DNA from 4 places in the Desulfothermus okinawensis JCM 13304 genome. Region 2 is predicted to be linked to each of the others. Evidence: riboswitches for the same ligand, from Rfam matches in the RefSeq annotation. Region 2 holds a riboswitch; each other region holds the start of a gene.

Region 1 (3,159 bases), on a different contig from region 2:
GATTGACTGCTCCATCTCAAATCTATAACCGCACTCTTTGCATTCATATTCATAGGTGGGCATGCATCTACTCCTTTTTTTAGATTTACAATAATATTTTCAGCAGGTAAATTTTTTTATTTATTTTTTATTGGCTGTGTCAAGACAAATGAGTTCAGTTTAACTTTTGCATGTGTTGCTATAACATCACATTTTGCCTTAAATAAGAAAAAGATGTTGTGTTCCACACTACTTAAACTCTCAAAATTCCCCTGACCTTTTGAAATAATTAAATCTGCATTCCAGAATTCTTCTAAAAATTCCTTTTTGCAGTCTTCTAAAATGGTGCCTGGGGCATCTGAGCCATTATCTATTATCCTGACAAGTTTATCTAAATTACAGAAATTAGCATCAGAGACAGTTGCATCGTTTATAATAGGTTTACCCCTTACAGCCAAAGTGATTTTATCAGGTCCTATTTCTTCGATAAACACCTTGTCAAATACTATTTCTCCAGCATTGTCAGCTAGATATAATATTTTTTTTGCTCTCACTATTTGATTTTTAAATAGTTCAAAATCTCCAATAACTGCTTCAGATAAGGCATTAAGTATGGATTGTTTTATTTCACCTGGGGTTATCTCATTTTTCACCCCAAGATCTATTACATTTCCAGCCATTGCAAGTCTCATGGCTGTATTTAATGGGTCCTGGGAATTATATACCATGGACTTTAGTTTGGGATAATTTTCAAGTGCCAGTTTGTTGTGTCTATCTTTTATTTCTTTGTATGGGTCAGGATTGTTGGTTATTTTTCTAATTAAGGCATGAATGTGTTTAGCTGTATATGGAGGTGGTTTTGACATATCTATCTGGCTTAATGTTAAAAGGACTTCACGCATTAAATGCTCCATAAGACCATCATCTATACCTATCATTTTCCCAACATCAAGGGCATGACGAACAAAGCAGGGAATGCAATCTAAATAGGTCTTCATCTTGTTTCTCCTTATCTAAAAATCAAGTTGATTTTTATACTAACCATGCTTATCCTTTGCAAGGAATTTATTTGGTTTAGACTAGGTTTATCATTTTAATAAGCTTGGGTTTAAGTTTTGCTTGAAGAATTTTATTATCTCTATTAATAGAAAATTCATCTGATGAACATTCAGGTGCCCATTTGGGCTTAAAAGGGAATCCCGTGAAAATCGGGAACGAACCCATCGCTGTGATAGGGGGACGAAAGCTGCAGTGGGCCACTTTCCCCCGCCACCTTTTCAAGTGAAGGACTTGCTATTTGCTAGTAGCAGTGTGTGAAGGTCAAAAACTTTTTGCTTCACCTACGTCCTTGCTTAAAAAGGTGGCGGGGAGGGGGGAAGGCGCAGTGAGTAGATTGATCCCTAGAGTCAGAAGACCTGCCTGAATGGAGCTGGATCTCGCCCTGGGAAGGTGAGCATCCTTAAAAAGACCTGGATGAAAATGGGACATCCTGGTTTGTCAAAGGATATAAGACAAACTGGGATTTTTTTATGAAAAAATTTTACTTCCAACTTGTTTTAGCAGCTTTTTTTCTTCTACTAACCCTGTTTTTTTCTCTATCCCAAGGATTTGTAAAGATTCCTTTCTTGGAAGTTGTAAAGATAATCTCTTCCAAACTTACAGGCATAACCTGTAAAAATATTTCCACTATCCACTATTCCATTATATGGGATGTAAGGCTTCCTCGCATAATATGTGCTGCCTTAGTTGGTGGGGCCCTGTCCATCTGTGGGGTTGTTTTTCAGGGGATACTATTAAATCCCCTTGCTGACCCATACACCCTTGGAATCTCTGCAGGGGCTGCATTTGGTGCATCTTTGGCCCTGTTATTTGGTATGAGTTTTTTGGGAATCTATACTGTACCTTTTTTCGCCTTTGTATTTGGTCTTGTTACACTCCTGGTGGTTATATACCTTTCATCCACCTCCAGCAGTGGGATATCTTCCAACAATCTTATCCTCTCAGGGGTTATAGTATCAGCAATACTTTCAGCAGGGATCAGTTTTTGTAAATACCTGGCACAGGAGAGGGTCTCAGTGATTGTATTTTGGCTACTTGGCAGTTTTGCCTCTTCAACCTGGACAAGTGGACTGCTTATATTGCTCTGTTTAATTGTCTCTTTTGCAGTATTTATATTTTACTTTAGGGATCTAAACCTGCTCAGCCTGGGCGGAAAAACTGCATCTTCAATGGGTGTGGACCCAAAAAAGGTGAGGATCTTACTACTTGTCTTTTCTTCTCTTTTAACAGGGGTTTGTGTTTCTTTTTCTGGGATAATAGGATTTGTGGGACTGCTTGTTCCCCATATGGTGAGGTCAGTAGTAGGTCCAAATCACCTGAAACTTCTGCCTGCATCCCTTATTGCCGGCGCAATAATGTTGACTCTGGCAGATACCTTGACAAGGGCGTATCTCCCCACTGAAGTCCCAATAGGCGTGTTAACAGCCCTGATTGGTGGTCCATTTTTTTGCTATATCTTTAGGAAAAAACAGGTGGGTTTTTGAAGGTGGATAGACAAATCTTAGAGGCAAAAGACATCTCTTTTTCATACAATAATGAACCAGTTTTAAAAGATATATCCCTTAAATTTTGCCAGGGGAAATTTTATGGTATTCTTGGGCCAAATGGAAGCGGTAAATCCACATTGCTTGATATATTAATGGGCTATAAATTCCCAGACAGGGGCAGGGTCCTTTTATATGGTAAGGAGATAAGATCTTTAAAAAAATCAGAAATAGCAAAAAGGATTTCATATGTACCCCAGAGTTTTAGTGTCAACTTTCCCTTTACTGTAGATGAGATAATAACCATGGGGAGATATCCCTATGTGAAGAGATTTTCCCTTCCATCTATAGAGGATATTGAAATTGTAAGGGAGGTGGAAAGGAAGGTGGATGTATTTGACCTTAGAAAAAAACTCATAACAGAGCTAAGTGGAGGTGAGAAACAACGTGTTATGATAGCAAGGGCCCTTGCCCAGGATACTCCAATCTTTCTTTTAGACGAACCAACTTCTAACCTGGACATAAAACACAGTTTGAAAATACTCTCTATATTTAAGAAAAATGTAATCTATAAAAGAAGTTGTGTAATATGTGTATTCCACAACATTAATGAGGCTACCTCTTTTTGTGATGAACT
Region 2 (3,159 bases):
ATTCAAAAAAAATTGCCATTGTGGCTTTAAAAGACAATGGCAAATCAACCATTTGTCTAAACAACCAGGAACTTAAAGAATATGACCTTGTTTTAAAGCCCCATTTCAGCCCAGATTCCAGACACATTGCCTATGCTGTTAAAATAAAAGACAAATACAGTGTTGTCATGGACGGAAAAATAGTTGGAGGTTCTTCTTATGATGAAGTAAAAGACATAGTGTTTAGTGCTGATTCAAAACACATTGCCTTTGTTGGAAGGATTAATAGGGATTTTTTTGCAGTTATAGACGGAAAAGAATCTAAAGCCTATCAATTTGTTGGGACCCCCATATTTTCATATAATGGTAAAAACATTGCCTTCATGGGTTATGAAGACAAAAAAATGTTTATTGTGTTAGATGGAAAACAAGGACCTAAATTGGATCAAATTGGAGTTTACTTCTTTTCAAAGGGAAGTGAGCTTTTTTATATGGGGGTTAGAGAAAAAAAAGGAGCTGTTTTTATAAATAATAAACCTCAAAAATTTTATGACTCAGTAGGCCTACCAGTGGTATCCAGTGATGGAAAACATGTAGCCTATAGGGCCAGAAAGGGAAAAAGGTGGTTTATTGTACTGGATGGAAAAGAAGGTAAAGGCTACGACTTTGTAAGGCGTCCTAAATTCTCTAATGATGGGAAACACCTGGCATACATTGCTGTGAAAAATAAGAAGTATTTTATAGTACTAGATGGTGTGGAGGGCAAAACATATACATGGACTGATTTTCCCTATTTTTCTAAAGATGGAAAGCACATAACCTATGTGGCAAGCAATGGTAAAAGTACGTTTATGGTAGTGGATGGAGTAGAGGCAAAAGAAAAATTTCTTGGATTTCTCAAGGGACTACCATTATTTTTTGAAAAAAACTGCGTAATTGGACAGGCAATCAGAATACCAGGACCCAAATTCTATGTAACGGAAGCATGTTTCTAAAGAATAGAGGGGAGTAAAATCTCCCCTCTATTCTTTAATCTAAATCAATCCCATTATCTTTTGCTGCTTGCCTTACATGTTCTACAATTATTTTTACTATCTCGGGATTCTCGCCCAGGCCTTTTATTACTGGATAGACTTTAATCCCTTTGGATTTAATCACAGATTTCCAGGAATCTTTATCATTTCCTGCCATGTCATTATTTGCATGGTCACCTGCCACCATCATAAGTGGCTTTAGCACCACCCTCTTTACCTTGCAGTGGACCAGTCCAGATACCACATCCTCTAAAGTAGGAAATCCTTCAACTGTACCAATGAATATCTTTACCCCAGGATACATCTGTCTCATCTTTTTTTGAAGCTGAGCATAGATACCTGTTGAGAAAAATTCATTTCCATGTCCCATATATACCAGGGCCGCGTGTTTTTTCTTCGCATACATAACATCATCCTTAAGGGCCTTTGCTGTCTTTTCAATATCTTCAATATAGTCGTGTTTTGGACCCCACATACCTGTTATTGGACGTCCAATAACCAATTTTTCAAAGGGCATATATTTTTTCTTTAGTGTCTTAATGGAATTTAGTCCATTTATATATGAACTTAGGTCCATAAACTCTTCACCTGCGTAGAAATGAGTTGGCTGAACAATAATTGTCCTATATCCCTCATCTTGCAAATCAGCAATGGTTGCAAGGGGACCCTTTACATGGAGTATATCACTTGGGATATCCTTTCTATTTTTCCATTTAGGATCGTTCTGCCTTTTATGCCAGATTTTTCTTATAATATTTGAAGTAAATGCCATTTTCACCTCAACAGAGGGAAAGTCCTTCTCTATTGCCTCCTTTACATTGATAAGAGACTTTAGCGCTTTGGGATACGTGGTACCAAATGCTGCAACCACGATTGCAGTTTTTGATTTTTGATTTTGCATAGCCATTCCCCTGCCCAGGATCAATGTTGATAAAATAATTGCTACAAATAAAACCCTTAAAAACCTCATGCCAGCTACCTCCTTTTAAAAGATAATTAAAAATAAAAAAACCCTTTAACTGGACACAAATCCAGTTAAAGGGTTGCACCCGAGTTTTCTTCACCCTTAAAGGCTAATCTGTCCCTGGCAGATTATGAAAAAAAATTATTGTGGCAGGTCTTCTGACTCCAGGATCATCCTACTCACTGCTCCTTCCCACCCCGCCACCTTTTCAAGTGAAGGACCTGCTATTTGCTAGTAGCAGTGTGTGAAGGTCAAAAACTTTTGTCTTCACCTACGTCCTTGCTTAAAAAGGTGGCGGGGAAGTGGCCATCTGCAGCTTTCGTCCCCTGTCACAGCGGCCGGGACCGTGCCAGATTTTCACTGGCTTCCCTTTTAAGCCCATAATTTGGGCACCACAAAATGGCTAATAATTTTTCATTTTCAAATAGTCAATAGTTTTATTTAAATATTATGATTTGACAATATTCTTAATTGGATTTTAGAATTCCCCATCAACTATAATGGAGGGATGAGATGATAGTTGCAATTGACTCCCATATGCATGGGGATATCTTGATAAAAAGAGACAGAGATTTCCCCCAAAAGTACTATTCCAACAATATTGGAGGTATTGTTTGGGCGTATAATGATAAAATCAAAGATATATCCCAATATGCCCAATACTGGGACTATTTAGCAAAAATCACAAGGAATATATCTAAAGTCAATTCTCCTTTTTTTTATAAAGTGGGAATACATCCCAGGACTATTTGCAGGGAATTGAAGGACAAACAGAATCTACCCACTGAAATAAAAAAGGCCCTAGAAAATAGCATGAAAGATCCTAAATGTCTTGGTATAGGAGAAATAGGTCTAGATGGATACGACCAAGACCAAGAAAAGATATTTATTGAACAACTAGATTGGTGCATAAACTATTTGCCAGAGAATAAAAGAATTGGGATTCATACACCGAGAAACAACAAATACGAGATTACCAAAAAAACTTTGGAAATCTTAAGTAATTATAATGCGCTTCACAAGCAAATAGTAATTGATCATGTTGAACTAAGTACCATTGAATTATTAAAAAATATCCATGTCCATATAGGAATTACCTTACAACAAGGAAAATCTAGTAAAGAAGATGTAGAATCCATAGTAAATATGAATCTCTACGACATAAACAAAATACTATTAAAT
Region 3 (3,159 bases), on a different contig from region 2:
TTTTAAGGATATTTGGTCTCCACGGATATTCTGTGATGCCCTTTATCATTTCCGGGGGAATTCCCGGAGGGTGTGCTGTTCCAGGAATAATGGCCACCAGGACGCTCAGGGGACCCAAGGAGAAGATAGCAACTATTCTAACGGCACCATTTTTTTCCTGCGGAGCAAAGGTCCCTGTTTTTTTGCTCCTTGCTGGGGCTTTTTTCCCAAAAAGCGGTGACAAGATTATGTTTGCTTTGACCATTTTTTCCTGGCTATGGGCACTTGTTATAGCCAAGTTATTTAGAACCACTGTAATTCCAGGAGAATCCACTCCCTTTGTGATGGAACTTCCACCTTATAGGCTACCAACGTTAAAGGGCCTTATTATCCACACATGGGAGAGGGTCTGGCAATATTTGAGAAAGGCTGGAACAGTTATTTTACTGATCTCTATTATAATTTGGGCAGGTATGAGCTTTCCATCTCCTCCTAAAAAATTAATAGATCCCATTAACAAGAAGCTGGAGATTTTAGAGATGGAGATCTCTAAAACTGATATCACCCAGGAGAAAAAAAATGAGATTTTACAACAAATACAAAAATTAAAGGGAGAGAAGAAGAAGATATCACTTATAAATTCCTTTGCAGGAAGATTGGGTATAATGGTGGAGAATGTAACAAAAATAGCCGGGTTTGACTGGAGGAGTAATATTGCCCTTTTAGGGGGTATTGCTGCCAAAGAGGTAATTGTTTCTACCCTTGGAACTGCTTATTCTTTAGGGGAAGTTGATGTGGACAACTCCTCTTCTTTATCAAAGAGGATAGCAAGTGATCCAAACTGGAATAATATCAAGGCCATAAGTTTTATGGTCTTTGTCCTAATTTATGCTCCATGTTTTGTGTCCCTTGTTACCATTGCCCAGGAATCAAATTGGAAATGGGCTGTATTTTCCGTGACTTTTAATACCATAACTGCATTTTTGGTCTCTGTGTTAATTTATCAAGTAGGCATAAGGTTTTTTTAGCCCATTGACTTTTGTTGGGAATTTTATTAGACAGATAAAAAATAAATGAGAGATGTCTCCTAACATCTCGGAACACGGTGAAAATCCGTGGCGGTCCCGCCGCTGTAATCGGGGAGGTTGTCCTGCCTAGGGATCAGGTGTTTATCCTGGTCCGGTCACTCTCAAGGTCCACCTTGGGGGGAAGGCCGTGGGGCATACTGATGATCCGAGAGCCAGAAGACCTGTTAGGGGATATATATTTCGGAGTCCTGATGGTAAAGGGACCCGGGAAGACAAATGTGTTTTCCTGGGTCCCTTTTTTATTTGGCAAAAAATAGTGGTCCACAGCAAAAAAGGTCAAAAAAAAGGAGGTATGAGCCATGAAGAAAAGTGTTATATCCTATCGTCGCAGGTGCAAAAAACTAGGGAAAAATACCGGTCTTTCCCACTATATCCTCTTGACCCCAAAGGCCAAGAAATAGGTAAGTGGTAGCTTATGAATAAAACAACATATGTGAATACCGGTTATGGTCCCAGATTTTCTGTCCTGGAAATAGGGGTAGCTGATAGGGTTGCTGTTGTTGAAGGAGATAGTGGATTCTGGGCAATTATAGATTCATCTGAGCTTCCAGAGGTGCTTGGAGGGAGACTTACAGAGGACTTCCTCAAAAAGGAGAAGGAGTTCAAAGAGGAGATGGAGAATCTCAGGTTCAAGCTGCCTCCATCTGCTGTTTACTTTAACCCCACAGATAGGTGTAATTTTGACTGCACCTACTGCTATCTCCCCAGGGATAGGAGGAAAAACGGCATTTCAATGAGTGGTGAAGAGGTCTGTTCCCATCTGGGAAAGCTCCTATCCTTTTTTAAAGAAGTCCTTGGAGATGAGGCCAAACCCCAGGTGATATTCCACGGTGCTGAACCAATGATGGCAAAAGAGGCTGTTTTTGAGGGGATATCAAAATACAAAGACCACTTTCTCTTTGGCATACAGACAAATGGGACCCTTTTAAATGATGAGGACCTTAGGTTTATTAAGGAGAATCAGGTTGGACTTGGTATATCCCTGGACGCTCCAGTGGAGGAGCTTGCCAATACCACAAGGAAGAGTTGGTCGGGAAAAGGTGGGTTTAAAAAGGTAGTTGAAGTTATTGAAAAACTATCAGATTATCCTGCATACAATGTGATTACCACTGTTACAAAATACAATGTGTCAGTGCTAAAGGACCTGGTTAAGTTCTATTTTGATCTAAGTGTTCCAGTGATCATGCTAAATCCCGTTCGTTGTACCCAGGAAGGTGGAAGACTCTCTAAACCAGATGACATGGTGTTTTTAAAGGAAATCACAGAGGCACTGGATTATAGTTATGAGCTCTATGAAACTTCAGGGAGAAAGGTAGTAGTAGCCAACTTCGCAAATATCCTTGCAGGAATCCTGGGACCTACTGGTAGGAGACTTATGTGTGATATATCTCCATGTGGTGGAGGAAGGTGTTTTTTTGCACTGGCTGCCAATGGAGATATCTTCCCGTGTAGTGAATTTATTGGCATACCAGAGTTTAAGGCGGGAAACATAAAGGATGATTCCATATCTGATATCCTGAAAAGAGACCAGATTAAGATGGTGACCAGTAGAATGGTTGAAAAGATAGAACCATGTAAATCCTGTGCTGTGAGACATTTTTGTGGTGCTCCCTGTCCAGCAGAGGTCTATATGCTCAATGGAGATCTAAACACCGTTGCACCATTTTGTAATTTCTACGAAGGACTTATTAGATATGCCTTTAAGGTGATATCCCTTGGCAGGGAAAACGCCTATCTCTGGGATGGCTGGGAAGAGGAAACTGAATGTACTTATAATTTTGCTTAAACATTATGAGGCTGTGGACCACTATTTACAAATTTTTCTAAAAAATTTGTTCTTGACTTGGAAAAGAAAATCAATATAATCAACTCTCGTTGCATTGATCCCCGGTAGCTCAAGCGGCAGAGCGGGTGACTGTTAATCACCATGTTGGCGGTTCAAGTCCGCCCCGGGGAGCCAGAAAAAGCAAAATAATTAAGGCCACTTAGAGAGAGTCTCTAGGTGGCTTTTTTGGTTTTGAAATTAGTCACCTTTTGCGAGATTGGGGTGGAGACTTTGGGGGGAAGTTTCTTTGCAAACCACCATTTTTAA
Region 4 (3,159 bases), on a different contig from region 2:
ACAAATAAAAGATATATCAGGGACTACTATAAAACTACCCTTTTATCCAAAAAGAATAGTATCCCTTGCTCCCAGTATAACAGAGTGTCTCTTTGCAATTGGTGCTGGAGATAGGGTAGTTGGTGTAACACAGTTTAGTAATTATCCACAAGAGGTAAAAAGATTACCAAAGGTAGGGTCATATATTTATCCAAGCATTGAAAAGATATTATCTCTAAAACCAGATCTAATTCTGGCAACTAAAGATGGGAATCCAAGGCACATAGTCTTAAAATTAAGGAATATTGGCATAAAGGTCTTTGTAGTAGATCCAAGGGATATTCACTCTTTATTTTCCACCATGCTTGTTCTGGGAAAACTAGTAGGATGCGAAAAAAAGGCCAAATCAACGGTGGACAGATTAAGAAAAGAAGTAGATAGTATCACACAAAAGGGAAAATTGTTTAAATATCCACCAAAGGTCTTTTTTCAAATAGGAATAGATCCCATGGTGACAGTTGGAAGGAATACATTAATAGATAATTTGATAAAGATAGCTGGAGGTAAAAACATCTTTGGGAGTTTTCATGGTTATCCCAGAATATCCGTTGAACAGGTAATTGGACTAAATCCAGATATTATCATAATAACTTCAATGGTCCATTCTGCTTCAAATTTAAATAGACTGAAAAGTCTCTGGGAAAAATATAAAGAGATTGATGCAGTTAAATACTCAAATGTGTTCGTGGTAAATTCAGATTTTTTTAATCGTCCCGCTCCAAGGGCGATTAAAGGACTAAAACTTTTGTCCATGATCTTTGAAAAGGCAGTAAATAAAATTAGCAATTAAAAATTGTTCAGGTGCCATTTAAGCTTAAAAGGGAATCCGGTGAGATTCCGGAACCGGCCCGCGGCTGTGATAAGGGGACGAAAGTTGCAAAAGGCCACTTTCCCCCGCCACCTTTTCAAGTGAAGGACTTGCTATTTGCAAGTAGCAGTATGTGAAGGTCAAAAACTTTTGGCTTCACCTATGTCCTTGCTTAAAAAGGTGGCGGGGAGAGGGAAGGCGCAGCGAGTAGGATGATCCTTTGAGTCAGAAGACCTGCCTGAACAATGAGATTTTTAAGTTCCTTCGGGGCAAGGGGCTTAAGACAAAAGTCTTTGGGGATAAAAACGGGAAATCCCTGAAGTCCTTAACTAATTAGGATTTCAGGGATTTTTTTATTTAAAAACCAGAAAAAGGAGGAATGGTTATGAAGACAGGAGTTATTTGTTATGTAAGGACAGACACAGAGAGATTGGATTTAGACCAGGTAAAAAATGAGTTAAAGAAGGTTTTTAAGGATGCAGACTTAATAGAAATTGCCCATTCTCCAGGGAGTGAAGAAGACATAATGAGGGCGTGGTGGCAGATGACCACCAAAGGCATGAAAAGAATTTTTCTCAGATTTGTTGAAATTGGAAGGGACATGGGAATCAAGTTTACTGGCAAAGAAATGAGATTATATGGTTAACAAAATTTATTTTACCCAGGTTTTGGCAAACTTGGGGTAGGAGGTAAGTAAAAATGAAAAAATGGATTTTTCTTGTTGGTATTTTAATCTTTACTGTTTCACAAAATTCATTTGCACAGCAAGGTAAATATTCTCTGGATACAGTGGTGGTAACTGCAAGTAGATACAAAGAATCTATAAAAGATACCCCTATGAATGTTGAGGTTATTGGACAAAAAGAGATAGAGGCATCATCTGCTAAAGATTTAGGGGAGCTTCTTGCTGAAAAAGGGATAGGCACAATTAGGGAGTATCCTGGTACTCTCACGTCAGTAGGGATCAGGGGTTTTAGGACAGATACACATGGAAATGATTTACTTGGGCATGTTCTGATCCTTTTGGATGGACGCCGTGCTGGAACAGGAAATGTTGCAAAGATCTTAACAAAAAATATTGAGAGAATTGAAATAATCAGGGGACCAGGGGCAGTACAATATGGCTCAGCAGGTATTGGTGGTGTTATAAATGTAATAACAAAAAGGGGAAAAGGAAAACCCCATGCATTTTTAGAAGGAACCCTTGGTAGCTTTAATTACCAGGATGGCACAGTGGGCTCTTCTGGAAAAATCAAGAACTTTGATTATTCATTTGCATACAGCAGGGGTAAGATGGATGATTATGACACAGCAGATAATGTAAAATATAAGAATACGGGGTATGATAAAAAAGAAGACTATTCCTTTAATGTGGGATATGAGTTTTTGCCAGGAAATAGAATTGGGGTTATTTATACAAAATTCGATACAGACAGGGCAGGTTCTCCTTCATATTTAAGTAAAAATGATTTAGACGATTATTCTGATAAGTCACTTAGTTCTGCTGATTTTATATATGAAGGAACACTTCCATCTCTGCCCATTTTCTGGAAAGTAAGATACTTTCAAGGGTATGATAAAAATAAATGGGTGGATCCTATTTTTAGTAATCCAGATGGTTGGGATGATGGTACCCCGTCTATTCAATACACAAAGCATAGAGGCGCACAGGCACAGATTACCCTAGACCTGGACAAATACACTCTTACCACTGGTTTTGATTGGGTTTATTACAAAATTGAATCCTCTTATTCACCAAAAGAGACAAAGTACAAAAATCCTGCAGGGTTTGTCCTGGCAAAAATAAAGTTACTAGATAATAGCCTTATTTTATCAGGTGGAGCCAGATACGACAAATATAAGGTAGAAATTGAAAAAGGAGAGGGTAAGGATAAAGACAAAACACATCTTTGCCCAACCATAGGAGCAGTATATCTACTTACTGACAATATAAAATTAAGGGCAAACTATGGACAAGGATATAGAATGCCCAGTGCCCAGCAACTGTCTTCAGATTATTATGTATGGGGAACACATTATAGGGGTAATCCAGATCTAGATCCAGAGAGGAGCTGGACTGCAGAAGGTGGTGTGGACACATCATTTGAGTTTTTGGATGCATCCTTTGGATATTTTTACACTTATTTTAAGGACAAAATAGAGACTAAATCAGATTATATAAATGGAGTAGTAACTTACGAAAATCATGGACAGGCAAAGATTCAGGGGATTGAGGGAAGCCTGGCTTTGTATATTGGAAAAATGTTTGATCTTCCTTTTCAAATAAAACCCTATGGAAACATAACTTATCT

The links. Region 2 has a riboswitch for cobalamin ahead of ACYQ0O_RS01905 (sirohydrochlorin cobaltochelatase). Riboswitches for the same ligand answer to the same signal wherever they lie in the genome.
Region 1: it holds a riboswitch for cobalamin, as region 2 does, so the genes downstream of both, ACYQ0O_RS05625 (FecCD family ABC transporter permease) here and ACYQ0O_RS01905 (sirohydrochlorin cobaltochelatase) in region 2, are expected to answer to the same signal.
Region 3: it holds a riboswitch for cobalamin, as region 2 does, so the genes downstream of both, cbpB (peptide-modifying radical SAM enzyme CbpB) here and ACYQ0O_RS01905 (sirohydrochlorin cobaltochelatase) in region 2, are expected to answer to the same signal.
Region 4: it holds a riboswitch for cobalamin, as region 2 does, so the genes downstream of both, ACYQ0O_RS07990 (hypothetical protein) here and ACYQ0O_RS01905 (sirohydrochlorin cobaltochelatase) in region 2, are expected to answer to the same signal.

What each region holds. Positions count from the first base shown of each region.
Region 1 is NZ_BAAIEW010000011.1:18,863-22,021, reverse strand. It holds gene ACYQ0O_RS05635 (FmdB family zinc ribbon protein) at 1-63, opposite strand, end outside; gene ACYQ0O_RS05630 (damage-control phosphatase ARMT1 family protein) at 117-977, opposite strand; cobalamin riboswitch at 1,133-1,416, shown strand; gene ACYQ0O_RS05625 (FecCD family ABC transporter permease) at 1,509-2,522, shown strand; gene ACYQ0O_RS05620 (ABC transporter ATP-binding protein) at 2,525-3,159, shown strand, end outside.
Region 2 is NZ_BAAIEW010000003.1:25,173-28,331, reverse strand. It holds gene ACYQ0O_RS01910 (TolB-like translocation protein) at 1-974, shown strand, start outside; gene ACYQ0O_RS01905 (sirohydrochlorin cobaltochelatase) at 1,009-1,983, opposite strand; cobalamin riboswitch at 2,109-2,389, opposite strand; gene ACYQ0O_RS01900 (TatD family hydrolase) at 2,491-3,159, shown strand, end outside.
Region 3 is NZ_BAAIEW010000035.1:26,549-29,707, forward strand. It holds gene feoB (ferrous iron transport protein B) at 1-1,007, shown strand, start outside; cobalamin riboswitch at 1,051-1,250, shown strand; gene cbpB (peptide-modifying radical SAM enzyme CbpB) at 1,483-2,853, shown strand; tRNA gene ACYQ0O_RS12030 (tRNA-Asn) at 2,952-3,027, shown strand.
Region 4 is NZ_BAAIEW010000017.1:55,809-58,967, forward strand. It holds gene ACYQ0O_RS07985 (ABC transporter substrate-binding protein) at 1-829, shown strand, start outside; cobalamin riboswitch at 822-1,103, shown strand; gene ACYQ0O_RS07990 (hypothetical protein) at 1,233-1,493, shown strand; gene ACYQ0O_RS07995 (TonB-dependent receptor plug domain-containing protein) at 1,547-3,159, shown strand, end outside.